Regions from separate parts of the Azoarcus sp. CIB genome, predicted to be linked through region 4. Evidence: predicted binding sites of a transcription regulator. Region 4 holds the regulator's gene; each other region holds the start of a gene.

Region 1 (7,640 bases), 940 kb from region 4:
GGTCGTCAATGTCATCGGTCTGGTCGTCGGCGCCAGCATCCTGACCATGATGCTGGTGAACCTCAACGTGCCGGGATTCGACATCGATCCGCTGCTGGCGAAGGGCATGATCTATTTCTTCGGCCACATCTTCATCAACGCAACGATCTACATGGCGGTGATTGCGGTCTACGAAATCCTGCCGCGCTACACGCAGCGGCCGTGGAAGTCGAACAAGGTGTTCCTCGCATCGTGGACCGCCTCGACGCTGATGGTGATGTTCATCTTCCCGCACCACCTGCTGATGGACTTCGCGTTCCCGAAATGGATGCTGGTGATGGGCCACATCATCGGCTACCTCAACACCGTGCCTATCCTGGTCGTCACCGGCTACGGCGCGCTGATGATCGTCTATCGCTCGGGCATCCGCTGGGACATGGCGTCGAAGCTGCTGTTCCTGTCGCTGTTCGGCTGGGCCGCGGGCGCGATGCCGGCCTTCATCGACGGCACGATCACGGTCAACTACGTGATGCACAACACGCTGTGGGTGCCGGGCCATTTCCACACCTACCTGCTGCTCGGCATGGTGACGATGGTGTTCGGCTTCATGTACTACCTCGGCAAGCCCGACCACGAGGCCGACGATCGGCTGATCGACCGCATCGCGTTCTGGCTCTTCACCTCGTCGGTGCTCGGCTTCACGCTGAGCTTCCTGTATTCCGGCAAGGAAAGCGTCGCCCGCCGCTACGCCGCCCATCTCCCCGAATGGGTGCCGTACGACCGCGTCGGGGCGGTGTTTGCGATGCTGGTGATCGCCTCGTCGCTGCTGTTCATCGTCCGCTTCTTCTCCCGCATCGGGCTGGCGCGGCACGACTACCAGCGCGCTCCGGTCGCACGCGCCGCCACCGCATGAGTCCCGGCACATGAGTAGCGTCGCGCGCAGCGTCGCCGTCACGGCGCTGGTGACCGTCCTCGGCAGCGGTGCCTTCTGGTGGGGCACCGACGGCTTCACCGCCTTCACTGCGGAGACCGCGCGCCGGGCGGACATCCTGCGCGCGCCGCGCCCCTTGCCCGCGGCCGTCCTCGAAGACCAGGACGGCCGCGTCTTCGGCCTCGACGACTACCGCGGACGCCTGCTCGCGGTGGAGTTCATCTACACCCGCTGCACCACGATCTGCAACAGCCTCGGCATGGCGTTCCGGCAGATTCGCGACCGTGTGCCGGCCGAAGCCCTTGGGCGCGATGTCGCGTTGCTGAGTATCAGCTTCGACCCCGAGCGCGACGATTCCCCGAGTCTCAAGGACTACGGCATCGCCCATGGCGCCGACGGCGAGCACTGGCGGCTCGCGCGGGTGCGCGATGCGGCGCAGCTGCGGGCGCTGCTGGAGGCGTTCGGTGTCGTCGTCATCGCCGACCGCTTCGGCGGCTTCGAGCACAACGCCGCGATCCACCTCGTCGGCCGCGACGGCCGGCTCGTCGAGATCAGCGATCTCGATGCGCCGCTGCAATTTGTCGCGAAGCTCGTGGAGGCACTGTGACTGCCATCGCGCCCAATCGCGGCCGTATCGGCTTCGGCGTTCTCGGCGCGCTGTACCTGTTGCTCGCCGCCACGCCCGTACGGGTCTGGCTCGAAGCGACGATGAGCGGCCACATGCTGGTGCAGATTCCACTTCTCGCCGCGATTGGCTTCGCCGCCTGTCGCCTGCTCGCGGCGCACCACCAGGAGCGGCTCCTCGCCATCGCCGGCGGCCCGATACCGCTGGTCGTGGTGGCGATCTTTGCGTCGAGCTGGTGGATGCTGCCGCGTGCGCTCGACGACGCGCTCGCGCATCCGCTCGTCGAGGTGGCGAAGTTCGTCAGTCTCCCGACCCTCGTCGGCCTGCCGCTGGCGCTCGCGTGGCGCAGGCTCGGCACCATCGGCCGCGGATTCGTGTGGACCAACTTCATCAGCATGCTGGCCGTGCTCGGCTGGCTGTACATCGCCGCGCCGCAGCGGTTGTGCAACAGCTACCTCGTCGATCAGCAGGAAAGTGCCGGATGGCTCATGATCAAGCTTGCCCTGCTGCTGTTTGCCGCGTGGCTCGGCCACCTGTTCGTCGGCGCTCACCCCGGGGGGAATCCGCGCGCCGTCCGCGGGCCGTGACAATGCATGGCCCGGCGTCGGCACGTGCCGGGCGCGCCGTTTAGCGGGGGGGCTCGATCAGGACGGCTTCGTCGAGCGTGATCTCGTCGCAGTTGTGGCCGGGGCCCGCGCGATCGCATCTTGCCGGCGATGGACGAGCACGTCGCGATCATCGACGCGAGCGGGGCGAGGAAGAACGACCCGGAGGCTTAGCAGATGGACGTTGCATCCTGTTGAACGGAGCCGCTTTCGTGGATGCGGCCGTGGGCGTGTCGATGGCGCTCGAGCGTCACCCCTGACTCGTCGCTGCCTTCCGCGAACTCACCTGCAGCCCGGCGCGCTGAAGGAAGGCCACGACACCCGCGATCTCGCGTTCCAGGTCGACGAAGGATTCGTGATCGCCGGGCAGGGTCAGGAGCTCGACCGTGCCCGGGCGCGCGGCGGCGTGGATGCGATGGGCGTCGGCCGGGGGGACGACCGTATCCTGTTCGCCGTGCACCAGCAGCACGGGGCAGTTCAGGCGGGCGATGCTGCGCAGCGGGGCAATGTCGTCGAACCGGTGCGCGATGGTGCGCTCCACGTGGCGGAGGATGTAGCGCGTCACGATCGCCGGCAGGCGCCTGCCGGCGAGCCAGCGGCCCATCATCTCCTGCGGGTGTGCGAAGGCGGCGACGCTGACGACTGCCGCAATGTCGCCGCGGCGTGCGGCGGCGAGAAGCACCGCACCGGCGCCGACGGAGTGGCCCAGCAGCGCGATGCGCCGCGGGTCGATCTCCGCGCGACCGGCGAGCCAGTCGCAGGCGTGGCTCGCGTCTTCGGCGAAGCGCGGCAGCGAGGCGAAGCTGTCGGCGTCCGAGAGTCCGTGGCAACGTGAATCGATGAGCAGCGTGGCGAAGCCGGCGCGATGCAGCGGGGCGGCCAGCGGCAGCATCATCTGCGCGTTGCCGCCCCAACCGTGCACGATCACGACGGCGGGTGCGCGGCCTGCCGTCGCGGCAGGGATCAGCCAGGCGTGAAGCTGCCTGTCGTTCGCCGTCGGGATGCGCACCGTCTCGAAGGCGAGGCCACGGGCAGCGGGTGTTTCGGTCTCGCGGATGCGCGGCGCGGCGAGGCTCGCGCCTATCGCGTGATGCACGGCGGCGCGCGCCGTGACGAGTACGGCTGCGGCACCGGCGAAAATAAAGAGGGCGGTCACGAGCGTAATGGCTGGCTCCCCGAAGCCTCGGCAATCGGTTCACGGTCTCATGGTTGTGGGATCCCGCACAATCTGGCGGCGAGAGGGATGACGCCGGGGCGTGCGGCGCAGGGGAGCGCGGGGACGTTCAGCGGAAGGCGTCGTCGAACGCGGGCGAGTGTTCGGAAAACCGAACGCTCCGAAGGGGCTTGGTTCGGATTTCCGAACGACGCCGCACAACGTGGCTACCGGCACTTCGCGGATTTCAAGGGCTGCGCGCCTTGCGCAGCGCAGCAAAAAAGCTGGCACGGCGTCTGCAATGGATATGGTCATCGGGATTATTTATCCCGTCATACCAAAGGAGACATGATGCTGCCGCGCAAGCCCCTCAATGCCACCCTCGCCGCCCTGATCACCGCCGGCGCCGTTGCCCTCGTGCCCGCCGTCGCGCAGGCCAATACGCTGCAGAAGATCAAGGACACCGGCAGCATCACGCTGGGCCACCGCGAGTCCTCGATCCCGTTCTCGTACTACGACCAGAACCAGCAGGTGGTGGGCTACTCGCAGGAGATGATGCTGAAGGTCGTCGAGGCGATCAAAGCCGAGTTGAAGATGCCGACCCTGCAGGTGCGCATGATGCCGGTGACCTCGCAGAACCGCATTCCCCTCGTGCAGAACGGCACCGTGTCGATCGAGTGCGGTTCGACCACCAACAACTCCGAGCGCGCCAAGCAGGTCGCCTTCTCGAACACCATCTTCGTCGTCGGCACGCGCCTGATGACGAAGAAGGCGTCCGGCGTGCAGGACTTCGAGCAACTCGCGGGCAAGAACGTCGTGACGACCGCCGGCACGACCTCGGAGCGCCTGCTGCGCAGGATGAACGAGGAAAAGAAGCTCGGCATGAACATCATCAGCGCGAAGGATCATGGCGAATCCTTCCTGACGCTGGAAACCGGCCGCGCGGTGGCCTTCATGATGGACGACGCGCTGCTCTACGGCGAACTCGCGAAGGCCAAGCGTCCGGCCGACTGGACCATCACCGGCACGCCGCAATCGTATGAAGCCTACGGCTGCATGATGGCCAAGGACGATCCGGCCTTCAAGAAGGTGGTCGATGCCGCGATCGCGAAGACGATGACCTCCGGCGAGGCCGAGGCGATCTATAACAAATGGTTCCTCGCGGCGATCCCGCCGAAGAACATCAACCTCGGCTTCCCGATCTCGGACGCGATGAAGACGCTCTTCAAGGCGCCGAACGACCGCCCCTTCGAGTAATCGCCCGGACCCCGACCCCACCTCAAAAATACAAAAGGCCCCGGAATGGGGCCGCTTCAGGAGACTCGAGATGCAGGTTCGCAACCACAAGGGCTGGACCGCCGGCCGCACGCTGGCGCTGATCGCCGCGCTGGCGCTGTCCAGCAGCACCGCTTTCGCCGATGCCAAGAGCAAAGTCGTCATCCTCGCCACCGGCGGCACGATCGCCGGAGCGGGGGCCACCGCCGCCAACAGCGCGACCTACCAGGCTGCCAAGGTGCCGGTCGACAAGCTCATCGCCGGCGTGCCGGAACTGGCCAACCTCGCCGACGTGCGCGGCGAGCAGGTGTTCCAGATCGCCTCGGAGAGCTTCACCAACGAGCAGCTGATGACGCTGGGCAAGCGCGTCTCGGCGCTGGCGAAGCAGGACGACGTCGACGGCATCGTGATCACGCACGGCACCGACACGCTGGAGGAGACGGCCTTCTTCCTGAACCTCGTCGTGCGCAGCGAGAAGCCGGTTGTCGTCGTCGGATCGATGCGCCCGGGTTCGGCGCTGTCGGCCGACGGCATGCTCAACCTGTATGACGCGGTCGCCGTCGCGGCAGCCAAGGACGCGCGCGGCAAGGGCGTGCTGGTGACGATGAACGACGAGATCCAGAGCGGTCGCGACGTCACGAAGGCGATCAACATCCGCACCGAGGCCTTCAAGAGCCCGTGGGGCGCGCTGGGCATGGTCGTCGAGGGCAAGAACTACTGGTTCCGTGCCCCGGTGAAGCGCCATACGACCAACTCCGAGTTCGACATCGACACGATCGAGAAGCTCGCCCCGGTCGAGGTCGCCTACGGCTACGGCAATATGAGCGACGCCGCCTACCGCGCCTTCGACAAGGCCGGCGTGAAGGCGGTGATCCACGCCGGCACCGGCAACGGTTCGGTCGCGAAGCACATCGTGCCGGTGCTGCAGGAACTGCGCGCCAAGGGCGTGCAGGTGATCCGCTCGGCGCGCGTGACCGGCGGCGGCTTCGTGCTGCGCAACGCCGAACAGCCCGACGACAAGTACGACTGGGTCGTCGCCCACGACCTCAACCCGCAGAAGGCGCGCATCCTCGCCGCGGTCGCTCTGACCCGGACGCAGGACAGTAAGGAATTGCAGCGCATCTTCTGGGAGTACTAAACCCGGCTTGAGCCGAACGCCCGGAACGCTCGTTCCGGGCTCCCGCCCCTGAAGCATCCCGTACCGCCGGCGCTGCGCGCGCCGGGGGCAGGGGACGGCTGCGCCCGCCGCAGCCGCAGGGGCCTTTTTCTCCGACGTTTCTGGAGTCTTGCATGGAATACCAATGGAATTGGGGCGTGTTTCTGCTCCCCAGCGCCGTCAATGACGGCACCTACCTCGACTGGATGATCGCCGGTCTGCAGACGACGCTGTTGCTGTCGCTGTCGGCCTGGGTGATCGCGCTGCTGCTGGGTGCAGTCGTCGGCGTGCTGCGCACGGTGCCGCATCGCGGGCTCTCCGGCGTGGCGACGGCCTATGTCGAGATGTTCCGCAACATCCCGCTGCTGGTGCAGCTGTTCTTCTGGTATTTCGTGCTGCCGGAAATGCTGCCCACGGCAGCCGGCGACGCCTTCAAGGCGCTGAACCCGATCGCGCAGCAGTTCGTCGCCGCGATGGTGTGCCTGGGCTTCTTCACCAGCGCGCGGGTCGCGGAACAGGTGCGCTCGGGCATCAACGCGCTGCCGCACGGGCAGAAGAACGCCGGACTCGCGCTGGGCCTCACGCTGCCGCAGACCTACCGCCACGTGATGCTGCCGATGGCCTTCCGCCTCGTCGTGCCGCCGCTGACGTCCGAATTCCTCAACGTCTTCAAGAACTCGGCGGTGTGCTCGACGATCGGGCTCCTCGAGCTCGCCGCACAGGGGCGCCAGCTGGTCGATTACACCGCGCAGCCCTACGAGTCCTTCGTCGCGGTGACGGTGGCCTACCTGATGATCAACGTCGTCGTGATGCTCCTGATGCGCAAGGTGGAAGTCCTCGTGCGCGTCCCCGGTTACCTCGGAGGCAAGTGAAATGTTCGGTTCCTACGAATTCGACTGGTCGTCGATCCCCGGCTCGCTGACCTTCCTCGGCCAGGGCCTGATGGTGTCGCTCGAGATCACGGCGCTGGCGATCGTCTCCGGCATCGTGTGGGGCACGCTGCTGGCGATGGCGCGCCTGTCGTCGATCAAGCCGCTGGCGTGGGCCGCCGCGGCCTATGTGAACCTCTTCCGCGCGATCCCGCTGGTGATGGTGCTGCTGTGGTTCTTCCTGATCGTGCCGAAGTTCCTCGAGAGCTTCCTCGGCCTGCCGCCGGGCTCCGACGTGCGCCTCGCCTCCGCGATGATCGGCTTCGCGCTGTTCGAGTCGGCCTACTACGCCGAGATCATCCGCGCCGGCATCCAGTCCGTGCCCAAGGGCCAGCTCGCCGCCGCCCACGCGTTGGGCATGAGCTACCCGCAGGCGATGCTGCACGTCGTGCTGCCGCAGGCCTTCCGCAACATGGTGCCGCTGCTGCTGACGCAGGCAATCATCCTGTTCCAGGACACCTCGCTGGTCTATGTGTCGGCGCTCGCCGACTTCTTCGGCGCGGCCTACAAGGTCGGCGACCGCGACGGGCGGCTCGTGGAGCTGGTGCTCTTCGCCGGCGCCGTCTACTTCGTGCTGTGCTTCGCCGCCTCGCAAGCCGTGCGCCACTACCAGAAACGTCTGCAGACCGCCTGAGCCCGCGGCGTCTGCGTTCCCGATACACACCTCAGCGAAAAGGCATCGTCATGATCACCATCGACAAGGTCAGCAAGCATTACGGCAATTTCCAGGTCCTCACCGACTGCTCCACCCACGTGAACAAGGGCGAGGTGGTCGTCGTCTGCGGTCCCTCGGGTTCCGGCAAGTCCACCCTCATCAAGTGCGTGAACGGGCTGGAGCCGTTCCAGCAGGGCGACATCCACGTGAATGGCACCTCGGTCGGTGCGGCCAAGACCAACCTCTCGAAGCTGCGCGCCCACGTCGGCATGGTGTTCCAGCACTTCGAGCTGTTCCCGCACATGACGATCCGCGACAACCTGAGCCTCGCG
Region 2 (7,640 bases), 1.1 Mb from region 4:
CCGCGCAGCGGCCGCCGCAGTTCGGTGTGCTGCGGCAGCGGCGCAAAAACCTGGTTGGGGTCGGGCTGGTGCATGTAGGGATAGTCGCCCTTGCTGACCCACGGCTGCGAGTCGAGCGGCAGGCGGTAGCCGAGCGGCGAATCGCCCGGGATCAGGTAGCAACGATCCCCGCGCAGGAACCACGGTCCGGACGTCCACCGCCCGGCGGTATCGCGGGCGACCGGCAGCACCGCGCCGACGGCGTTCGGCAGGCCGTGCGAGAACACGCGCAGCAGCCGTTCGCGCTCGAGCGGATCGTCGAGCCTCGCGTCGAAGGGATCGACATTGACCGGCAGGCGGCGCTCGCGCCACAGGTAGTAGAAGACATCCTCGAAGGCGTCGAAGACGTGCCTGGTGTCGAGCCCGAGCCGCTCGGCGACGCCGCACAGGAAGCGGTTGGCGACACGTTCGTCGGCACTGCCGGGACTGCCCTCGTCGGCATACAGCGCGGCGTCGCGCCACATCGGCTCGCCGTCGCGCCGCCAGAACGCGTTGAGCGACCAGCGCGGCAGCTGCTCGCCGGGATACCACTTGCCCTGGCCAAAGTGCATCAGGCCTTGCGCACCGTATTTCTCGCGCAGGCGGTGGTAGAGGTCGGCAGCGAGCAGGCGTTTGGTAGGCCCCATCGCGGTGGTGTTCCACTCGTCGCCGTCGGGGTCGTCCATCGACACGAAGGTCGGCTCGCCACCCATCGTCAGGCGTACATCGTGGGCGTCGAGTTGTTTGTCGATCGCGTGACCCAGCGCCTCGATCTCGGCCCACTGCGCTTCCGTATAGGGCTTGGTGACGCGCGGCGCCTCCCAGATGCGCTCGACCTTCATCGCATGCGAGAAGTCGCACGCGCAGTCCTCGACCATTCCGCTGATCGGTGCGGCCGAAGACGGTTCCGGGCTGCACGCGAGCGGGATGTGGCCTTCGCCGGCGAGGAGGCCCGAGGTCGGGTCGAGACCGATCCAGCCGGCACCCGGCAGGTAAACCTCGCACCATGCGTGCAGGTCGGTGAAGTCCGCCTCCGGACCGCTCGGGCCGTCGAGCGATTTGACGTCCGCAGTGAGCTGGATGAGGTAGCCGGAGACGAAGCGCGCCGCCAAACCGAGGTGCCGCAGGAGCTGCACCAGCAGCCAGGCCGAGTCACGGCACGAACCGCTGCCGTTTTCGAGGGTTTCCTCCGGGGTCTGCACGCCCGGCTCGAGCCGGATGAGGTAGCTGATGTCCTGCTGCAGTCTGGCGTTGAGATCGACGAGGAAGTCTATCGTGCGCCGCTTCTCGCGCGAGATCCCACCGAGATAGGCAGCGAAGCGCTCGCCCAGGCCCTGACCGACGCTCATCCTGTGCAGGTACGGGGCCAGTTCGATGCACTGCTCGGCGTTATAGGCGAGCGGGTAATTCTCCGCGTCGGGCTCGAGGAAGAAGTCGAAGGGATTGTGGACCGCCATCTCGGCGACCAGGTCGACCTCGACGCGGAATTCCTGCGTCTTGTCGGGAAAGGCGAGGCGCGCGAGGTAGTTGCTCTGCGGATCCTGCTGCCAGTTGATGAAGTGCTTGGCAGGCAGCACCTTCAACGAATACGACAAGATGCGCGTGCGGCTGTGCGGACAGGGTCGCAGGCGCACGACCTGCGGCCCGAGGCTGACCGGACGGTCGTACTTGTAGTGGGTGACGTGATTGAGCGCGACGTGGATCGACAAGATTCTTCTCCGCAATCATTGGGGGCGCCGGGGCCGCAGGCCCGTGGCGACGCTGGGGATGTTTTTCACTGCTTGTTCGGTGCGGTGCGGCGCGGCGCAACGACTTCAGATCCAGTCGGGACTCGGCAACTCGGCGAAGGCCTCGCGCAGCCGCTCGCCCCACTGGCTGCGAACCTGCGCGTAGTAGGCGTGGTCTTGATTGATCGAGATGTGCGACTTGATCGCCAGCGCATCGCGCTCGATGACGCACAGGTCGAGCGGCAGGCCGACCGAGAGGTTCGAGCGGATCGTCGAATCCATCGACACCAGCGCGCACTTGGCGGCATCGGACAGCGACGACCCGTAGCGCACGATGCGGTCGATGATCGGCTTGCCGTACTTCGACTCGCCGATCTGGATGTAGGGCGTGTCCTCGGTCGTCTCGATGAAATTGCCCGCCGAATAGATATTGAACAGGCGCGGCGCCTCGCCGAGGATCTGGCCGCCGACGATGAGCGAGGCGTTGAATTCCACGCCGAACTCGTTCATCGCCTCCGCGTCGCGGCGGTGCACCTCGCGCACGACTTCGCCGACATGGCGTGCAACCTCGAACATGTTGGGTGCATTGAAGAGGTTCGTCGCGTCGGGGATGGTCAGCCGTTCGTTCAGGATATTGACCACCGATTGGCTGACCGACAGATTGCCGGCGGTGAGCATCACGACGACGCGCTCGCCCGGCCGCTGCCAGATGCGCATCTTGCGGAAGGTGTTGATGTGATCGACGCCCGCGTTGGTCCGCGAGTCCGACAGGAATACGAGCCCCGTTTCGAGGCGCATGGCGACGCAGTAGGTCATGGCGATTGCTCGGAATGTCCCGCGGCCATCGGGCGACGGCCGCGGCGCTTCGCACGGGTCATGTGTTTTCCGCCTCACGCACCGACAAGAAAGTCCTCGCTGATTCGTGCACCCAGGTCGCCGATCGAATTGATGAAGTCCTCGAGCCAGGCGTGCAGACCGCGCGCGAAGATGTCGTCCATGCGCCCGTAACGCAGCGTCGCGAACAGTTGCCCGGCACGTCGCACGGTCTCGTCGGACCGGCTGTTGCGGACCTTGTCGAGAATCCCGACCACCCCCTCCATGCACGAATGCAGCGCGCGCGGCAGGTCTTCGCGCAGGATCAGCAATTCGGCGACGCGCTCGGGCGTGATCACGTCGCGATAGACCTTGCGATACACCTCGAAGGCCGACACCGAGCGCAGCAGCGCACCCCAATGATAGAAATCGGTGGCATCGACGAGGTCGTCGGCCTGGCTCTGTTGCGCCCCCGGCAGGCTGTGGTACTTCACGTCGAGAATGCGCGCGGTGTTATCGGCACGCTCCAGCAAGGCACCCAGGCGGATGAACTCGAAGGCCTCGTCACGCAGCATCGTGCCGAACATTGCCCCGCGCAGCAGCGAGGCGCGCTGCTTCACCCAATCGAAAAAGGCCGCGACTCCGCCCGCGTAGATCTCGTCGAAGCTCTGGTCGCGCAGCTGCAACCAGGTCTCGTTGATCGTCTCCCACATCTCCGCGGTCAGCGTGCCGCGCACCGCGTGGGCATTTTCGCGCGCCGCGCGCAGGCAGCTGTAGATCGATGACGGATGCGTCTCGTCGCGCACCATGAAATGCAGCACCTGCGATGCGGTGACCTCGTCGTGGCGCTTCGAGTACGCCAATTCGAGACTGTTCAGCGCGATGATCGCATTCCAGCTGCTGCGCTCGGTCTCCGGCTCGTGCGGGACCAGCGACATCTGGTAGGTCACATCCAGCAGGCGCGCAAGGTTCTCGGCGCGCTCGGAATAACGCGCCATCCAGTAGAGATGATCGGCGGTGCGGCTCAGCATGATTCGGGCTCCGATGCGGCGGCGGTTATCTGCATGCGAGGGCGGACGGGCTCAGCGGTGCGGCTCGGCATGGCCGTTCTCCAGCACCCAGGTGTCCTTCGTCCCCCCGCCTTGCGAGGAATTGACCACTAGCGAGCCCTCGCGCAGCGCGACCCGCGTCAGCCCCCCCGGCACCAGCGAAACCTCCTTGCCCGAGAGCACGAAGGGCCGCAGATCGATGTGCCGCGGCGCGATGCCGCAGTCCACGTAGGTCGGGCAGGTCGACAGCGCCAGCGTCGGCTGCGCGATGTACTTGTCCGGATGGGCGACCAACACCGCGCGGAACTGCTCGATCTCGGCCTTCGTCGCAGCCGGCCCGACCAGCATCCCGTAACCACCCGCGCCATGCACCTCCTTCACGACGAGTTCGGACAGATGGTCCAGCACGTAGCGCAGGTCGTCCTTCTCGCGGCAGCGCCACGTCGGCACGTTGTTGAGGATCGGCTCCTCGCCCAGATAGAAGCGCACCATCTCACCCACGTAAGGGTAGATCGACTTGTCGTCGGCCACCCCCGTGCCGATCGCATTGCACAGCGTCACGCGTCCCGCGCGGTAGGCCTTCAGCAAGCCCGGCACACCCAGCATCGAATCGGCTCGGAAGGCCTGCGGATCGAGGAAATCGTCGTCGATGCGGCGGTAGATCACGTCGACGCGCTTCGGGCCACGCGTCGTGCGCATGTAGACCGCGTCGTGATCGATGAAGAGGTCGCGCCCCTCGACCAGCTCGACGCCCATCTGCTGGGCCAGGAAGGAATGCTCGAAATAGGCCGAGTTGAATGCGCCCGGCGTCATCACGACCACGGTCGGGTCATCCACGCCGGCCGGTGCCACCGCGCGCAGCGTTTCCAGCAGCAGATCGGGGTAATGCTCCACCGGCGCGATCTTCTGGTGCGCGAACAGCTCTGGGAAAAGCCGCATCATCATCTTGCGGTTCTCCAGCATGTAGGACACGCCCGAGGGCACGCGCAGGTTGTCCTCCAGCACGTAGAACTCCCCCGCCCCCGCGCGCACGACGTCAACCCCCGCAATGTGGGCATAGATGCCGTTAGGCACCTTGAAACCCTTCATCTCCGGACGGAACTGCGCGTTATCGAGCACCTCCTCGGCCGGAATCCTCCCGGCACGCAGGATGTCCTGTCCGTTGTAGATGTCGTTGAGGAACATGTTCAGCGCCTTCACGCGCTGCTTCAATCCGGCGCGCAGCGTCTTCCACTCCGCATTGGGGATGATGCGCGGGATGGTGTCGAAGGGAATCAACCGCTCGGTACCCGCCTCCTCGCCATACACGGCGAAGGTGATACCCAGTCGGCGAAACGCGAGATCCGCCTCGGCGCGCTTGCGCACCATCACGTCCGGCGACAACCCGCGCGCCCAGGTTTCGAACGGACCATAGTGCGGGCGCGTCTTCGCGTCCGCGTCGTGCATTTCGTCGAAAAACAGCGTCGTCATGATGATTCGATCCGGTTGCGATTCATCGGACATCAGCGAAGACCATGCCAGGGTGAAATTCCCCACAAGAAACGCACCATTCCGTGCGGATCTAGCGACTTTCGCACGAAACCGCACCGCATCGGTGCGACAGCCGCCCAATCAATGTGCATCGCCATGCAATGCACCACGATGCAGCCCGCCCCCGCCCGGGTGCGCCGCAGCCCGAACCGGCTCCTCACGGGTGGGTAGACCTCATCGTAGGAAAAAATTGCCCGCACTGCTCACGACCCGTTCGCGCAGACCGGGCCCGAAGCGCTTCTCGACGCGACCTTCGAGCACATAGATCGCGGTCCCGTAACCGCGATGGCGACGCACCGTATCTCCACGCCCGCAGTGCTACACTCCGGCGACCCATCGAAGGAAACCTGCATGCTCAACGTTGTCGTCGCCGGCGCCTCGCGTGGCATCGGTCTGGGTCTGGTCCGCGCCTACCTGGCGCGCGGAGACCGGGTGTTCGCTCTCGTGCGCGATCCGGCCGCCTCCCCCGGACTATCCGATCTAGCCCGCCAATATGGCGAGCGCTTGCAGCTCACCGCGTGCGACCTCAACGCTCCGGCGACGCCGGAACGTATCGCCGCGGCGTTCAAGGATATGCAGCTCGACCGCGTGCTGCTCAACGCCGGCATTTCCGGTCCACGCGAACGGGACCTCGCCAGCATCGGCGAGACCGACATTGCCCTGCTGTTCCTCAGCAATGCCGTTGCACCACTGCGCCTCGCCCGCGCGCTGCGACCGCTTCTGCGGACCGGCGGCGTGCTGACCTTCACGAGCTCAATTATGGGCAGTCTGCAGCTGAGCGTCGGCGCGAACATGCCCCTGTACTCCGCCAGCAAGGCGGCACTGAACAGCATGCTGCTCCACTGGGCGGCAGACCTCGGCGAATCGCGCGATTTCAGCCTGCTGGCCCTGCATCCGGGCTGGGTGCGCACGGACATGGGCGGAGACGAGGCCCCGCTGAGCGTGGAGCAAAGCGTCACGGGCCTGGTCGAGGTCGTCGAAGCGGCCGCCGGCCGGAACGAATGTCGCTTCGTCGACCACGAGGGAAACACGCTGCCCTGGTAGGCGTTCTGCCGTCAGCGCCGGGCTACCGCAGCCGCGCCCCTGCGCTGCCACCCGCTCCGGCACCGCCTCACTCGCCGGCGAGTTCCGGATATTCCTGCCGTAGCGGGTCGCCGTCGCGCTTCCACGCGAGGCACTCGCCGACGAAGGCCACCGCGCGCGAATCCGGCCAGCGCCGCGGATCCGGGTCAATGGCGATCTGCCGCGCCACGCGCTCGGGCCACGAAGCCTGCGTATAGGTATTGCCGACCTGCGTGATCAGGTCGCTGAGATGCACGCATCCCTGTTCGCTGCCGATGCGCTCGCGAATCTGCCGCCCGAAGCCCGGCCCGATCTGCAGCCCGATCAGGCGGCGGTAGGCATCCACCGCCCCGCGACACAATGTCCACGGCGTCACCAGCATCGCGGCCCGTACGTCGAGGATCGTGAAATTGTCGTCGATCAGAAAATTGATGCCCATGTGATGCATGAACTCACCGGCACGCACCGGCTCGCGCGAACGGAACGGGACGTCCTCACCCTTCTCGTCCACCACTGTCGCCTCGATTTCCCACAGGCCATCCTTGCGCCGATAGGCGCGGCACGTGATCTGGCGCGTATGCGTGAGCTCGCGCTCGCAGTCTCCGAACATTCCCTTCCCTTTCCTTTCCGAATCGATGACCACCGTCACCACCGTGATGACTAACGGTCCAATGGTAACGTGTGTCAGGTCGGGGGAACCACCGACGACGCCACGGGATACCGGGAGCAAACCGCGTGCTGGGTCGCGCGCCACACCGGCATACGGCAGCCGGAAAGCAAAAGGCCAGCCCCGAGGGGCTGGCCTTTTGTTTGAATCAGTGGTGCCGTTGAAGTGAATCGAACACTCGACCTACTGATTACGAATCAGTTGCTCTACCAACTGAGCTACAACGGCGAAGAGCCGGGAATATACCGCAGGGTTTGGGATCGTACAAGTACCCCGCCACATTCGAACAACGTAGGGAAAATACGGGGTCGACGGCATGGATATAACAAAAGATATACTGCGCCCGTAACTTTCTGTTACTTACCCTCTGGATCGAATGCCATGGCGAAGACTCCGCAAATCGGCACCTGTCTGCTGTTTCCCGCAATCCTAGCGGTTTTGCTGAGCTCCGCGGCCGCGGCGAGCCTGCACTTCATCCCGGCGCTCGCACCGTACGCCGCAGCCGTCGTCCTGGTGCTCGGCTTCATGTACGGCGGAATTCTCGTTGCCGCCCGGGCACTCGCGCTGCGCCGGCTCGGGGGCGACCTGCCGGACGTCGTAGGCCTGCTGAGCGGGCTGGCGGGCGGCCGGCTCGCGCTGGCCACGAATAACGGCGCAACTGCCGACAGCGTCTCGGGACACGCGGTGGCCGCCCAACGCACGTTGCGGGGCGTGGTCGACGACGTTGCGCGTGACGCGCAGGAGCTGGCCGCCGACGTGCGGCGCATGTCCGGA
Region 3 (7,640 bases), 1.3 Mb from region 4:
TTGCCGTGCGGCTCGGCGCCGAACACGGTGATCTCGTACAGGTCCGGGGCGAGCTTCAGCAGCTCTTCGAGCGTGCGACAGCCGGCCATGCCGTTACCGATCATCACGAGTTTCTGTTTTTTCATGGCGGGCTCCTTCAGGCAGCGCGGAAGATGAATTCGGGGGAGGATTCGGAAGAGGACCGGGCGAAGCGATTCTCGGCATAGGCCGCAAGGTCGCCGATCACGATCAGCGCCGGCGCCGGCAGTGCCGCGGCACGGGCGCGCTCGGCGATGTCGGCGAGCGTGCCGACCACCTGCTGCTGCGTCGGCAGCGTGCCGTGGGCGATCACCGCGGCTGGCGTCGCGCGCGACAGGCCGCCCGCAGCGAGGCTTTCGGCGATGCGCGGCAAGGCGCCGAGGCCCATGTAGATCACCAGCGTCGTGCCGCTTTTCGCCAGTGCGGACCAGTCCGGCTCCGTGCCGTCCTCGGTGTGGCCGGTCACCATCGTCACGCCGAAGCAGTGCGCGCGATGCGTCACCGGGATGCCGGCGGCACCGGTCACCGCGACGCCCGCCGTCAGGCCGTGGATCACCTCGACCTCGATGCCGAGCGCACGCAGGTAATCCATTTCCTCGCCGCCGCGCCCGAACACGAAGGGGTCGCCGCCCTTCACCCGCGCCACGGTCAGGCCACGCCGCGCATAGCGCGCCATCGCACGGTGAATGAACTCCTGCGCGGCCGACTTCATCCCGGCGCGCTTGCCGACCCGCAGCACGCGCGCCGTCGGCTTCGCCAGCGCGAGCACTTCGTCCGTCACCAGTGCATCGGCCAGCAGCACATCGGCCTCAGCGATGGCGCGCGCGGCACGCAGCGTCAGCAGGTCTGCCGCGCCGGGGCCGGCACCAACGAGTAACACCTTGGCCATGATCGATCTCCACTCCGTAAGGCGAAAAAAAACGGCATCGCGTCGCCCCCGGGATCGAAATTCCGAAGAAACGACGGACGCCGTTGTCCGCATGCTCTGCACCAAGCACTTCGCCGGAGCCTCGTTGCCCCGGCTTGCGGTTCACCTAACGCAAAATGGGTGCCAGTCCCCACGCATTTTCGTAAGTCATTATTTTTAAATCAATAACACACACACCGACAATCTCCGACCGAGCATCAAGCATGAAGACCCAGGCACCATTCCGGTGCATCTCGCGGGATGTTGCACCACAACATAGCGACACCGGAGGGGCGTGCGCGGGGCCGAAATCATCGGAGACCGGGCCAGGTCGGCCCGCAGTTGCCGCGATGAAGCGGGTGGCGCGGCCCTGAGCAGGAGCCCCGCGCTCACTCGGCAGCAAGAATGGAGAAAGAAGGATCCGGATTGACCCGGCCGGCGGCAGGGCGCCGCAGCCCCTCGCGGCGCGCGAGCGGTTGACACACGGCGCCCCCGTGCGGGGGCGCCGTCACCAGGACTTACAGGAAAATTTCGATATCGGAGGCATCCAGATCGGCCATGTGGCCGGTCACGATCCCGAGCAGGACCGGCGCAGATCCCGCGTGATTGCCGTCTTCGTCGTAATAGAGCTTGCCCGAGGCGGTGTCGTAGATCAGGAAATCGTCCACACCCGTCTCGTTCGAGCTCGCGGCGGTCAGCCCGCTGCCCTTGACGAAGTTCGTCGCGGTAAATCCCGCAAGGGACTGGAACTCGTTGGCATCGAAGCCCAGCTTGTCCACGGTCGCGTCGAAATCGTTGATGCGATGCACCGTCGCCTTGGTGACCTGCGTGCCGTCCTGCTTGAACACCGTGGTGCTGGGCGCGGTGAACAGCGTGTCGAACACGAAGGTGTCGCTGCCCGCACCACCCCACACCTTGTCCGCGCCCTCACCGAGGAAGATGAGGTCATCGCCGGCGCCGGTCTTGATCGTGTCGTTGCCCGCAGCACCATCACCGTCCTCGGCGTAGTAACCATCCGGATCGATCGTGTCGTTCCCGGCCCCGGTGGTGATGATGTCGTCGCCTTCGCCTCCGATCACGACATTGTTGCCGTCGCCGGCGCGCACGTTGTCGTTGCCCGTACCCGGCGCGATGAAGTCGTCGCCGCTGCCGCCGGTAACGCGATCGTTGCCGTCGTTATCATCCACCAGGCCGATTTCGGCGAACACCGCATTGGTGCCATTGCCTGTCTGGACGTTGTCATTACCCGTACCCATGTAGATGATGTCATCGCCGTCGCCCGCCTTGACCGTGTCGTTGCCGGCATTGCCGTCGATGACGTCGTCGCCTGCGGTGCCGGTCAGCTTGTCGTTGCCAACCGTGCCGATCAGACCATCCCACTCGACGACCGACCACAGCAGGTTCGCGCCATCCAGGTCATTCCACTGCCCCGGCGCGCCGAGGCCGCCCGCCGGCGCGGGCCACTTGCCGGTAGCGATGGCGAGGAAGTTCTGCACCCCGCCAAAGTTGTCCGGCTCGCCGCCGAGGCTACCGGAACCCCAGTTCTGGTAACCCGACCCAAGCAGCGTGCCGTCCAGCCACTGCCAGTTGCCTTCGCTTTGCACGTCCGACGCGCCGAGCCAGAGATAGCTCGCGTTTCCACCGTCCGTGGCCACCGTCGCCCCCTTGGGAACCGACGGCTTCAGGTTCTTGAGGATCGCGGCGTTTTCGGCAGCGGAACCGATCAGCGAAAGATAGGACGGAACGATCAACGGGCCGCCGAGACCGGCCCCCTCCAACCGGCCTTCGTCACTCCATGCGAGCCCCAGGGCGTTCGCCGAGGCATCGTCCCAGCTCAGCGGGGCCGTCTCGATCTCGTAGGTATGTCCGTTGTAGTAGAAGTGCATTGCCATCGCAGTTTTTCTCCGGTTCCGGGCTTGGGAGATGATAACCGCGCATCATTGCCGCGTCACCCGTACGTCGTGACACGGGCCGCACAATCGCTTCGACGAACGCGCGCGACGGGGGGAGGTCGCACAGCCCCTCCCGCCGCCGCTCCGCTCATGCCGCGCGCTTCAGCTGCTTCTTGTAGAGGAAATCCAGCACCGCCGCACGGCAGTGCGCGAACTCCGGCAACTCCGCGAGCGCCAGGCGATCGCGCGGACGCTCGAGCTTCACGTCGAGGATCTCGCCGATCGTCGCTGCAGGCCCGTTGGTCAGCATCACCACGCGGTCGGATAACAGCACTGCCTCGTCGACATCGTGGGTCACCATCACCATCGTCGCCCGTGTCGCCGCGAGGATCTTCACCAGCTCATCCTGCAGCATCGCGCGCGTGAGCGCATCGAGTGCGCCGAAAGGCTCGTCCATCAGCAGGATGCGCGGCTCCATCGACAGCGCGCGGGCGATGCCGACGCGCTGCTTCATGCCACCCGAGATCTCGTGCGGGAACTTCGTCTCGGCGTGCGACAGCCCGACCAGCGCCAGCGCCTCCTGCGTGCGCTGCTTCAACTTCGCCTTGCCCTCCTTCGCGCCGAACACGCGATCGACCGCGAGATACACGTTGTCGTAGCACGTGAGCCACGGCAGCAGCGAATGGTTCTGGAACACCACCGCGCGCTCGGGGCCGGGGCCCGCGATCTCGCGCCCGTCGCACAGCATCACGCCCGAGGTCGGCCGCGTCAGCCCCGCGATCAGGTTCAGCAGCGTCGACTTGCCGCAGCCCGAGTGCCCGATCAGCGCGACGCTCTCGCCCTCGTGAATGTCCAGCGTGATGTCGCGCAACGCCGTGAAGGGGCCGCTCTTCGTGTTGAAGACCTGGCCGACGTTCTCGATCTGTACGATCTTCTTCATGATGTCTCCTCCGCCGCTCAGCGGTTTTCGTAGTTGAAGCGTCGCGCCACCAGCATCAGCGCCTGCTCGAGGATCAGGCCGACGATGCCGATCACGAAGATCGCGATGATGATGTGCTCGACCTTGAGGTTGTTCCACTCATCCCACACCCAGAAGCCGATGCCCACGCCGCCCGTCAGCATCTCGGCCGCGACGATCACCAGCCACGCCGTGCCGATCGACAGGCGGATGCCCGTCAGCATGTAGGGCAGCACCGCCGGGAACAGGATCTTCGTGAACACCTTCCATTCGGAGAGATTCAGCACCCGCGCGACGTTGAGGTAGTCCTGCGGCACGCGCGTCACGCCCTGTGCGGTGTTGAGGATCATCGGCCAGATCGAGCAGATGAAGATCGTCCAGGTCGCCGCCGGGTCGGCGCGCTGGAACACCAGCAGGCCGATCGGCAGCCACGCGAGCGGGCTCACCGGCCGCAGCAGGCTGATGATCGGGTTCATCATCTGCGACAGCACCGCGAAGCGCCCCAACAGGAAGCCCGCCGGGATGCCCACCAGCGCCGCGATGCCGAAGCCGATTGCCACGCGCTGCAGCGAGGCCAGCACGTTCCAGCCGATGCCCTGGTCGTTGGGCCCGACGCGGTAGAACGGATCGGCAAAGATCACCACCGCGGCGTCCCAGGTCTTGCCCGGCGTCGGGATGCCGCCGCCGTTCATCGTCGCCAGATGCCACAAGCCGATCAGCAACGCGAGCCCGGCCAGTGGCGGCAGCACTGCCGCCGCCAGCGCGCGCAGCCAGCCGCCCAGGCGCGCACCTGCGCCCCCTCCCGGCACTGCCGCGGGCGCCTCGGCCGCCACCACCTTCACCGTCCCGTCCTTGCCGCGCGCCGCGAGCACCGCGCGCAACCCCCTGACTTCCGCGGTCCCGGCGTCGTTCCGGTCCGCCACCACTGCCAGCGTCATCGCCGCCTCCTCCCGCTCAGGCCCTGACCTTGAACGAACCCGCGTACTTCTTCGGATCCTTGCCATCCCACACCACGCCGTCGATCAGCTTGTGGCTGCGCATGTCGCTCTTGGGCAGCGGCACGTTCGCCGCCGTCGCCGCCTGCTTGTAGATATCGATGCGGTTGATCTGCTTCGCCACGGCGAGGTAATCGACGTCGCGATCGAGCAGTCCCCAGCGCCGATGCTGCGTCAGGAACCACATGCCGTCGGTGAGGTAGGGGAAGTTCACCGCGCCGTCGTTGTAGAACTTCATGTAGTTCGGGTCGTCCCAGCTCTTTCCAAGGCCGTTGGAATAGCGGCCGAGCATGCGCTCGAGGATCACGTCCATGTCCGTGTTGATATAGGACTTCTGCGCCACCGTCTCGGCGGTCGTACGGCGGTTCGGCAGCGAGGCGTCGATCCAGCGCCCGGCCTCGAGGATCGCCGCCGTCAGCGCGCGCGCCGCGTTCGGATGCTTGGCGACCCAGTCGGCTGTCGTGCCGAGCACCTTCTCCGGATGATCGGTCCAGATGTCCTGCGTCGTCACCGCGGTGAAGCCGATCTTGTCCATGATCGCGCGGTTGTTCCACGGCTCGCCGACGCAGAAACCGTCCATGTTGCCCACGCGCATGTTCGCGACCATCTGCGGCGGCGGCACGGTGATGACCTTCACGTCCTTCAGCGGATTGATGTCATGCGCGGCCAGCCAGTAGTACAGCCACATCGCGTGCGTGCCGGTCGGGAAGGTCTGCGCGAAGGTGTACTCGCCCGGCTTCGCGGTGATCAGCTTCTTCAGCCCCGCGCCGTCCGTGACGCCCTGCTCCTTCAGCTTGTTCGCGAGCGTGATCGCCTGGCCGTTGTGGTTCAGGTTCATCAGCACCGCCATGTCCTTCTTCGGCCCGCCGATGCCCAGATGCACGCCATACACGAGGCCGTACAGCACGTGCGCAGCGTCGAGCTCGCCGGATACGAGCTTGTCGCGCACCGACGCCCAGCTCGCTTCCTTGGTTGGGATGATCTTGATGCCGTACTTCTCGTCGAACTTCTGCACCGCGGCCATCACCACCGACGAGCAGTCGGTCAGCGGAATGAAGCCGACGCGGATCTCTTTCTTCTCCGGCGCATCCGACCCGGCCGCCCACACGCTGCTGCTCGCCCCCAGCCCTGCAGAACCCATCATCGCCGCTCCCGAAAGCGCCATCGTCCGCCGCATGAAGTCGCGCCGCGTGATGCCATTGTCGTCGAATGCACTCATCTTCATCTCCCTGCAGGCCAGAAAAACAAAAACGGCGCTCACCGCCCGCGCAACAAGTACCGCGGGGATGGACGCCGTTGTCCGTAGCTTGCACCAGTCCCTGCTTTGGAACCGGTCAATCCGCTGTCGAACCGCCGTTGATTCGACTCAGGACTCGTTTAGCAGATGCCATGCCAGGCACCGCAAACGACGCCAGACACCCTTATCGGCAAGGGTTTCGGTAGCAACGAGGCATGATGGAACATGCGGCGGGAACGCATGGCGGCCGCACTATTGCAGTGCACAACCAAGGGCTATTGCACCAATCGCGAGCGGACTTCGGCTTGATTCGGGGAATTTCGCCCGTTCGGGCGAGGGGCGACGGACAGGCCGCCGGGACTGTGCACAAGCCCTGCTACAGCAGGTACTTCGCCATGTCGATGAGATCCTGCGCGACGGCCGCCATCGGTTTCGCGCGTTCCATCGCGAGCTTGCGCAGGGCGGCGTAGGCCTCGGCCTCGTCCATCCCGCGCGATTTCATCAGCAGGCCCTTGGCACGGTCGATCAGCTTGCGCTCGGAAAGCTTCTTCGTCGCCGCGGCAAGCTCGCTGCGCAAGGCCTGATGCTCCGCGAAACTGGCCACGGCGACGTCGATCACGGGCTTCAGGCGCCCGGGATCCAGCCCGTCGACCACGTAGGTCGACACGCCCGCCTTCACCGCGGCGCGAATCGTCTCCTCGTCGCCTTCCTGCGCGAAGATGATCACCGGGCGCGGCATTGCCGCGTTCATCACCGCGAGGTTCTCCAGCGTATCGCGCGACGGCGAATCGGTCTCGATCAGGATCACGTCCGGCCGGATCGACTCGATCTGCGCGCTCAAATCCGAAGATGAAGCCAGCACGGCGGCCACCTGGTGACCGGCGAGCGCCAGCCCGGCACAGATTTCGGCCGCCCGGGCACGGGATTCATCGATGACGAGTACGCGCAGCATGGTGAAATCTATGCAAGATTCGCGCCGCCGCGAACCGGAACAAGAATGGTCTAGATTAGCGGACGGCACGAAACGGTCCGTGGGGAACGCCCTGCGGCGCGTCCCCGAAAGGCCGCGTTCAGCCGCCGCGCTGGCGCCGCGCCTCGAACAGGCAGATTCCGCTCGCGACCGACACGTTGATGCTCTCGACGGTACCGAGCATCGGGATCTTCGCCAGTTCGTCGCAGGTCTCGCGCGTCAGTCGGCGCAGCCCCTCGCCTTCGGCGCCCATCACCCACGCGACCGGCCCCTTCTGGTCGATCTCGTACAGCGACTTCTCCGCCTCGCCCGTCGCGCCGACGACCCACACGCCGGCCTCCTGCATCTCGCGCAGCGCGCGCGCGAGGTTGGTCACCGTAATGTAGGGCACCGAATCGGCCGCGCCGCTCGCGACCTTCACCGCGGTCGCGTTGAGCCCCACGGCACGATCCTTCGGCGCCACCACCGCGTGCGCCCCGGCCGCATCCGCCACACGCAGGCAGGCGCCGAGGTTGTGCGGATCCTGCACGCCGTCGAGCACCAGGATCAGTGCATTCTCTTCCAGCACGTCGAGCACGTCGGCGAGCTTGATGTCGCGGCTGCGCGCATCGACGCGCGCGATCACGCCCTGATGCCGGCGCGTGCCGACCATGCCGTCGAGCC
Region 4 (7,640 bases):
TCGTGCGCGCGTTCGACGGGCTGCGGCTGTCGATCTGGCGGCGCGCCCGCCACCACAGCTCGTCGCTGCCGATGTGGCCGGCCAGCGCCAGCGTGCGGAACGCCGGTTCGCAGGCGTTATGGTTGTCCGCGAGTTCCATCCAGCGTGCGCGCACTTCCTCCAGCACGCTCATGTCGCCGGACTCCAGTCGCGCGTTGCGCTGCAGGCAGCGCAGCTCGGCGTCCGGTTCGCGCAGGTCCGCATAGACCTGCAGGAAGCCGCTCCAGTCCTGTTCGCGCGCCATGCGCCGCAGCCAGTCGCCGCGCAGCCGCTCGGCGAGCAGGCTGTCCGGTTCGCGCAGCAGGAATTCCTTGAGCTCGTCGGCCGGTGGCGCTTCCGGGCGGGCGAGGAGGCTCGTCAGCCGCCAGTAGCGTACGTACGGGTCGAGCACATGCGGCTCGCGTTCCGCGGCGAGGCGCTCCAGTGTTGCGCGGTCACCGGTGCGCAGCGCCTCGCGCGCCGCCAGAATGCGGTCGTCTCCGATCTGCCCGTAGGCGCCCTGCGTCAGGCTCGCCAGCGTAAGTGCCAGCGCGGCCCACAAACCCTTTGCCATCCCTTACCATCCCCTTTCGATCAGCCAGACCATACCACAGTGATTTCCGCCCATCCTGCCCCCGGAACGGATTCCGCCGATCCCACCGAACAGCGCCGGGCCCTGCGTGCCCGCACCATCGCCGCGCGCCAGGCGCTGACGGCCACGCATCGCGCCGCCCTGATGCGCCATTTCGAAGCCCATCTGAGCGAGCTCGTCGCCCGTCTGGCGCCGAAGACGCTCGGCTTCTGCTGGCCCTACCGCGGCGAACCCGACCTGCGCGCCTGGGTCGCACACTGGCTGGCCGCGGACGCGTCGCGTGTCGCGGTGCTGCCGGTGGTGCCGCACCAGGCCGGCCCGATGGTGTTCCGCCGCTGGATTCCCGGCATGGAAATGCCGCTCGACCGGCACGGCATTCCCCATCCTGCCGAAGGCGAGCCCGTCGCCCCCGACCTGATCCTCGTGCCGTGCAACGCCTTCGATGCCGCGGGCTACCGCGTCGGCTACGGAGGCGGATACTTCGACCGCACGCTGGCGGTGATGAATCCCGTCGCGGTGGGGCTGGGCTTCGAATTCGCGCGCGTCGACGACGTCTGGCCGCAGCCGCACGACCGCCCGATGGACTGGATCGTCACCGAGGCCGGCGCTTTCCCCGCTCAGCCGAGGAACATGCGGTAGGCCGGGTTGGCAGACTCGTCCGCGTATTCGTAGCCGAGCCGGTCGAGGAAGTCCTGGAAGGCTCCCTTGTCCTCGGGCGGCACTTGCATGCCCACCAGCACGCGGCCGAAATCGGCGCCGTGGTTGCGGTAGTGGAACAGGCTGATGTTCCAGTCCGAATGCAGGCTGGTGAGGAAATTCATCAGCGCGCCCGGGCGCTCGGGGAATTCGAAGCGGTAGATCAGCTCGTTGTTCACGTGCGGCGCGTGCCCGCCGACCATATGCCGGATGTGGCTCTTCGCCATCTCGTCGTCGGTCAGGTCCACTGCCGGCAGTTCATGGCGTTCCAGCATCTCGACGACGCGCGTGGCCTCGGCGCGGTTATGCACCGCCACGCCGACGAAGATGTGCGCGCGCTGCGGGTCGGCGTAACGGTAGTTGAACTCGGTGATGTGGCGGTTGCCGATCAGGCTGCAGAACTTGCGGAAGGAGCCCGGGCGCTCCGGGATCGTCACCGCGAACACCGCCTCGCGCTGCTCGCCGACCTCGGCACGCTCGGCGACGAAGCGCAGGCGGTCGAAGTTCATGTTGGCGCCGGACGCCACCGCGACGAGGCTCTTGCCGTGCAGGTTGTGGCGCTTCGCGTATTCCTTCGCGCCGGCCACCGCGAGCGCGCCCGAGGGTTCGAGAATGGAGCGGGTGTCCTCGAATACGTCCTTCAGCGCCGCGCAGATCGCGTCGTTGTCGACCAGGATCATTTCGTCGACGTGTTGCTGGCACAGGCGGAAAGTTTCCTCGCCGACCTGCTTCACCGCGGTGCCGTCGGCGAACAGCCCGACCTGGTCGAGCACGACGCGTCGGCCTTCGGCGAGCGAGCGGGTCATCGCGTCGGCGTCCACGGTCTCCACGCCGATGATCTTTGTGTCCGGGCGCAGGCGCTTGATATAGGTCGCGACGCCGGCGATCAGGCCGCCGCCGCCGACCGCGCAGAACACGGCGTGGATCGGATCCGGGTGCGCCCTCAGGATCTCCATGCCGATCGTGCCCTGGCCGGCGATCACGTCCGGGTCGTCGTAGGGATGGACGAAGGTCAGCTTCTCGGTCTTCTCCAGTTCGACCGCGTGGGCGTAGGCGTCGGAGTACGAGTCGCCCGCGAGCACCACCTCACCGCCGCGCGACCTGACCGCATCGACCTTGATCTGCGGCGTCGAGGTCGGCATCACGATCACCGCGCGCACCCCCATGCGCTGGGCGGAGAGCGCGACGCCCTGCGCATGGTTGCCGGCCGAGGCGCAGATCACGCCGCGCTTGAGGGCTTGCGGCGACAGGTGCGCCATCTTGTTGTACGCGCCGCGCAGCTTGAAGCTGAACACCGGCTGCATGTCCTCGCGCTTCAGGAAAATGCGGTTATGCACGCGTTCCGAGAGGTTCGTGGCGAGGTCCAGCGGTGTTTCCTCGGCCACGTCGTAGACGCGGGCATTGAGGATCTTTTCCAGGTAATCCGGTGTTGCGGCAGTCATCAGGGAGCCTTCGCGGGGAGGCGCAAAGACCCTGAGCGTATCAGCCGATGCGGCAGTGCGGCAAGCGCTCTGCCGGCGGCGGGCGATCAGAGGGTTTCGCCGTCTGCGTCGAGCAAGCGCTGCTGGCGGTCGATGAATTCCTGCGTCGAATCGATGCCGCGCAGCTGCAGGATCGTCGAGCGCACGGCGGCTTCGAGCAGCACCGCGATGTTGCGTCCGGCCGCGACCGGCAGGGTGGTGCGGATCACCGGCACGCCGAGGATGTCCTGCGTCTCGCGCTGCACCGGCAGGCGCGAGGGGTCGGACTGGCCCGGCAGGCGGCGTTCCAGATGCACGATCAGGCGCAGGCGCATCTTCCGCCGGCACGCGGTTTCGCCGAAGATCGTGCGGATGTTGAGGATGCCCAGGCCGCGCACCTCGATGAAGTCCTTGAGCATCTCCGGGCAACGCCCTTCGAGCACCGTCGGCGCGATGCGCGAGAACTCGACGATGTCGTCGGCAACGAGGCCGTGGCCGCGCGAGATGAGTTCCAGCGCGAGCTCGGACTTGCCGGCGCCGGAACTGCCGGTGATGAACACGCCGATGCCCAGCACGTCCATGAACACGCCGTGCAGCGAGATCTTTTCGGCCAGTTCGCGCGACATGTAGAGGCGCAGCTGGTCGATCACGCTCGCGGAAGGCTGCGGCGTCGTGATCAGGGCGACGTCGGCGTACTCGCAGATGCCGCGCAGGATGTCCGGGATGTTGCAGCCGTCGGCGACGATGATGGCCGGGGGGCGCGCGCTGATGATCTCGGTGAGGTGGTGGGCGACCTTCTCGGCCGCATGGCGCTGCGCCCAGGAGAGTTCGGCGGCGCCCAGGATCTGGATGCGCGTCGGATGGATCAGGTTGAGGTGGCCGACAAGGTCGGCCGGCCAGATGCGTTCTTCGTTGACCGAAATGATCCGGTCGAGCCGGCCGCTGACGTGCGTCAGCTCCAGCTGCTCGCGGTGCAGGTCATACAGCCGCGCGACGCTGGTCTGCCGCATGCGGACCCCAGGAGGCGAACAGCGAATGGATTGCCGCGGTGTCGGGCGCGTTCTGCAACTGGTCGCGGAAGTCGCGGTCGCTGAACATCTGCGCGAGCTCGGACAGCAATTGCAGGTGGGTTTCGTTGGCCTGTTCGGGCACCAGCAGCACGAACAGCATCGTGACGGGGCGGCCGTCGGGAGCGTCGAATTGCACCGGGGCGGACAGGCGCAAGAAGGCGCCGGCGGCTTCCTTCAGGCCCTTGATGCGGCCGTGCGGAATCGCGATGCCCTGGCCCAGCCCGGTCGAGCCGAGGCGCTCGCGCGAAAAAAGGCTGTCGAAGACGACGCTGCGGGCGATGCTCTGGTTGTTTTCGAACAGGAGTCCGGCTTGTTCGAAGACGCGCTTCTTGCTGCTGGCGTCCAGATCGATGACCACGTTCGAGGGGGGCAGGAGTTCGGCGATGAGGCTCATGCGAATCACCACCTGCACGACACGGGCCGTGCCGCTGCCGGTTGGGTGCGGGAGGAGGCTCGGAGTGTGCTGCAGGCGCGGGTTGAAAACGCGCGAATTATAAACACACCCCGGACCCCCGGCGCGAATTAAAGAATCACAGCTCGGTCGGCTGCTGGTGCTTCAGCGTGTCGTGGCCGTGGTCGTAGTTCTTGTCCTTGTACTTGAGGACCTGGCGGTCGAGCTTGTCCGTCATGCTGTCGATCGCGGCGTACATGTCGCCGTCCTCGCTCTCGACGAAGATGTCCTTGCCGCGCACGTGCAGCGTGACTTCCGCCTTCTGCCGCAGCTTCTCCACCGACAGAATCACGCTGACGCTGGTCACGTTGTCGAAGTGGCGGATGACGCGATCAAGCTTGGTGTTGACGTACTCGCGGATCGCGGGGGTGACTTCGACGTGATGTCCGGTGATGGTGAGATTCATGATGTTTCCTCGTATTGTCAGATCGTCTTTCAGATCGCTTTGCGCAGGCTGACCGGCGGGATATTGAGTGACTCGCGGTACTTCGCGATCGTCCTGCGTGCCACCACGATACCCTGCTGGCCCAACAATTCGGCAATTTTCGCGTCGGACAGGGGCTTCTTCCTGTCTTCGGCCTCCACCAGCTGGCGAATCAGCGCTCGAATCGCCGTGGAAGATGCCGCCCCACCGGTGTCGGTGGCAACGTGGCTGCCGAAAAAGTACTTCAGCTCAAACACGCCGCGCGGTGTGGCCATGAATTTCTGCGTCGTGACTCGCGAGACCGTCGACTCGTGCAGCTCAAGCTGGTCCGCGATTTCCCTCAACGTCAGAGGTCGCATCGCCACATCGCCATAATCGAAGAACTGCCGCTGCTGGTCAACGATCGCCTGGGAAACCCGCAGGATAGTGTCGAAACGTTGTTGCACATTCTTGATCAGCCAGCGCGCTTCCTGTAGCTGGCTGGTGAGCGCGCCGCCCGATCCCCGGTTCTGCTGCAGGATGCTGGCGTACAGGGAATTGATGCGCAGCTTGGGCATCGCCTCGGGGTTGAGCGTGACCGTCCAGCGGTTGCGCACTTTGCGCACGACGACGTCGGGCAGGATGTAGCGCGTCTCCTGCACCGAGTGCTGTGAGCCCGGATGCGGGTCGAGGCGGCAGATCAGCGCGTGCGCGGCGCGCAGCGCGTCGTCGTCGCAGCCGGTGGCGCGCTTGATGCGCAGGAAGTTGCGCTCGGCGAGCAGGTCGAGGTGTTCGTCGACGATCTTCAGTGCGAGGTCGCGCGTCGGGCAGGACGGCATCGCCCTGAGCTGCAGGCTCAGGCATTCCTGCGGCGTGCGCGCGCCGATGCCGGCCGGGTCGAGGTTCTGCACGTGGTGCAGCGCGATCGTGAGGTCGTCGAGGTCGTATTCGAGTTCCGGCGGCAGCAGCGGCAGCAGTTCATCGAGCGACTGGTTGAGGTAGCCGTCCTCGTCGAGCGCCTCCATGATGAAGCGCACCAGCGCGCGGTCGCGATCGGAGAGCGGCGACAGGCTCACCTGCTGGTCGAGGTGGTCGCGCAGGCTGGTGCCGGCGGCCTGCAGTTCCTGGAAGTCGGTGTCGTCGTCATCGTTGCGGTTCGACGAGCCGCTGCCCGCGTTCGACCACTCGCCGGCCTCGTCGAAGTTTGCCGGCTCGGCCTCGTTACGCGTCTCCTCGCTCGGTGCGGGGGTGTCGGACTGGCTGCCGGACTCGGTCGTGCCCGGCGAAACCTGTGCGACGCTCGGAGAAAAGTCGCTGCCGTCGCCGTCCTCGCGCTCGAGCATGGGGTTCTCGAGGAGGAAGCGTTCCAGCTCCTGGTTCAGCTCCAGCGTCGACAGCTGCAGCAGTTTGATCGATTGCTGCAGCTGCGGCGTCAGCGTGAGGTGCTGCGAGATCTTGAGCTGGAGTGACGGTTTCATGGGACTACGCTGGCTGGATCAGAGGCGGAAATGCTCGCCGAGATAGACGCGGCGAACCTGTTCGTTGGCGACGATCTCGTCGGGCCGTCCACTCGCGAGCACGCGGCCTTCGCTGATGATGTAGGCGCGGTTGCAGATGCCGAGCGTCTCGCGCACGTTGTGGTCGGTGATCAGTACGCCGATGCCGCGGTCGCGCAGGAAGCGGATGATCTTCTGGATGTCGAGCACCGCGATCGGGTCGACGCCGGCGAAGGGCTCGTCGAGCAGGATCAGGCGCGGGTCGGTCGCCAGCGCGCGGGCGATCTCGCAGCGGCGCCGCTCGCCGCCCGACAGCGACACGGCGGTGTTGTCGCGCAGGTGGGCGATGCCCAGCTCCTCGAGCAGTTCCTCGAGGCGCGCGTCGACGCGTTCGCTGTTCAGGCCCTGCAGCTCCAGCACCGCGCGGATGTTCTCGGCGACGGTGAGCTTGCGGAACACGCTCATTTCCTGCGGCAGGTAGGACAGGCCGAGGCGCGCGCGCGCGTGCACCGGTAGGTGCGTGAGCTCGGCGTCGTCGAGGCGGATGTCGCCGCCGTCGGCGCGCACGAGGCCCACGATCATGTAGAAACAGGTGGTCTTGCCGGCGCCGTTGGGGCCCAGCAGACCGACCACCTCGCCGCTGCCGACTTCGAAGCCGACATCGTGGACGACGGTGCGGGCCTTGTAGCGCTTCTGCAGTCCGGCGACCTTAAGCAGACTCATCGGGGTTCTCTTTCAATATCTTGCGGATCACGTCGGTGCCAAAGCCGCGGCCTTGCAGGAATCTCGCCTGACGCGCCCACTCGCGCACGTCGGCCGGCGCGGCGTCGAACTTGCCGCGCCACACGGCGCGTGCGCGGTCGACGTCGTCCTCGACCGTCTCGGCATCGAGCGCCGCGTCTATCGTGTCGCGCCCGACGCCGCGCTGGGCGAGCTCACGCCGCAGGCGCGCGGTGCCGAAGCGGGCGGCCTTGCTGCGCACCCAGGCTTCGGCAAAGCGGTGGTCGCTGAGCAGGCCGAGTTCGGTGATGCGGTCGAGCACGTCGTCGATCTCCTCGGCGGAGCCGTGCGGGCCGAGCTTGCGGGCCAACTCGGCGCGCGAGTGCTCGCGACGCGCGAGGTGCCGCAATGCGCGTTCCCGCAGGCTCGTCACCGGCATGATCGCGGGAAGGGGCGTCAGGCCGCCTCGGCTGCCGGCTGCGCGGGTTCGGCCGGCAGTTCCTTGAGGCCGACCGCGACCCGCACCTTGTTCTCGATCTCGCGTGCGAGGGCCGGATTGCCGCGCAGGAACTCGCGCGTGTTGTCCTTGCCCTGGCCGATCTTGTCGCCCTGGTACGAGTACCAGGCGCCCGACTTGTCGACGATCTTCTTGTCCACGCCGAGGTCGATGATCTCGCCTTCGCGCGAGATGCCCTCTCCGTACAGGATGTCGAAGTGCGCTTCCTTGAACGGGG

Evidence for each region. Region 4 encodes sigma-54, which starts transcription at its own class of promoters, with help from an activator protein. Its sites were predicted from a motif close to TGGCACGCTTNCTGCTNA; they were not measured.
Region 1: a site for sigma-54 is predicted at 3,579-3,596, ahead of AzCIB_RS16980 (glutamate/aspartate ABC transporter substrate-binding protein). Genes of this name have one in related genera too.
Region 2: a site for sigma-54 is predicted at 5,110-5,127, ahead of AzCIB_RS16250 (circularly permuted type 2 ATP-grasp protein). Genes of this name have one in related genera too.
Region 3: a site for sigma-54 is predicted at 6,148-6,165, ahead of AzCIB_RS03655 (CmpA/NrtA family ABC transporter substrate-binding protein). Genes of this name have one in related genera too.

What each region holds. Positions count from the first base shown of each region.
Region 1 covers NZ_CP011072.1:3,807,448-3,815,087, reverse strand. The annotation lists gene AzCIB_RS17000 (cbb3-type cytochrome c oxidase subunit I) at 1-892, shown strand, start outside; gene AzCIB_RS16995 (SCO family protein) at 903-1,517, shown strand; gene AzCIB_RS16990 (hypothetical protein) at 1,514-2,122, shown strand; gene AzCIB_RS16985 (alpha/beta hydrolase) at 2,391-3,296, opposite strand; gene AzCIB_RS16980 (glutamate/aspartate ABC transporter substrate-binding protein) at 3,642-4,550, shown strand; gene AzCIB_RS16975 (type II asparaginase) at 4,621-5,706, shown strand; gene AzCIB_RS16970 (amino acid ABC transporter permease) at 5,859-6,596, shown strand; gene gltK (glutamate/aspartate ABC transporter permease GltK) at 6,598-7,287, shown strand; gene AzCIB_RS16960 (amino acid ABC transporter ATP-binding protein) at 7,338-7,640, shown strand, end outside.
Region 2 covers NZ_CP011072.1:3,649,787-3,657,426, forward strand. The annotation lists gene AzCIB_RS16235 (transglutaminase family protein) at 1-1,727, opposite strand, end outside; gene AzCIB_RS16240 (proteasome-type protease) at 1,833-2,561, opposite strand; gene AzCIB_RS16245 (alpha-E domain-containing protein) at 2,636-3,589, opposite strand; gene AzCIB_RS16250 (circularly permuted type 2 ATP-grasp protein) at 3,641-5,077, opposite strand; gene AzCIB_RS24915 (cupin domain-containing protein) at 5,312-5,434, opposite strand; gene AzCIB_RS16255 (SDR family oxidoreductase) at 5,489-6,181, shown strand; gene AzCIB_RS16260 (DUF2889 domain-containing protein) at 6,249-6,809, opposite strand; tRNA gene AzCIB_RS16265 (tRNA-Thr) at 7,019-7,094, opposite strand; gene AzCIB_RS16270 (bacteriohemerythrin) at 7,248-7,640, shown strand, end outside.
Region 3 covers NZ_CP011072.1:820,957-828,596, reverse strand. The annotation lists gene nirB (nitrite reductase large subunit NirB) at 1-125, opposite strand, end outside; gene cobA (uroporphyrinogen-III C-methyltransferase) at 137-907, opposite strand; gene AzCIB_RS03670 (hypothetical protein) at 1,444-2,817, opposite strand; gene AzCIB_RS03665 (ABC transporter ATP-binding protein) at 2,966-3,757, opposite strand; gene ntrB (nitrate ABC transporter permease) at 3,775-4,713, opposite strand; gene AzCIB_RS03655 (CmpA/NrtA family ABC transporter substrate-binding protein) at 4,730-5,914, opposite strand; gene AzCIB_RS03650 (ANTAR domain-containing response regulator) at 6,384-6,959, opposite strand; gene rlmB (23S rRNA (guanosine(2251)-2'-O)-methyltransferase RlmB) at 7,078-7,640, opposite strand, start outside.
Region 4 covers NZ_CP011072.1:4,746,655-4,754,294, reverse strand. The annotation lists gene AzCIB_RS21330 (lytic transglycosylase domain-containing protein) at 1-592, opposite strand, end outside; gene AzCIB_RS21325 (5-formyltetrahydrofolate cyclo-ligase) at 632-1,249, shown strand; gene ilvA (threonine ammonia-lyase, biosynthetic) at 1,228-2,748, opposite strand; gene hprK (HPr(Ser) kinase/phosphatase) at 2,835-3,776, opposite strand; gene ptsN (PTS IIA-like nitrogen regulatory protein PtsN) at 3,745-4,230, opposite strand; gene hpf (ribosome hibernation-promoting factor, HPF/YfiA family) at 4,367-4,693, opposite strand; gene AzCIB_RS21300 (RNA polymerase factor sigma-54) at 4,723-6,168, opposite strand; gene lptB (LPS export ABC transporter ATP-binding protein) at 6,187-6,909, opposite strand; gene recX (recombination regulator RecX) at 6,896-7,345, opposite strand; gene recA (recombinase RecA) at 7,363-7,640, opposite strand, start outside.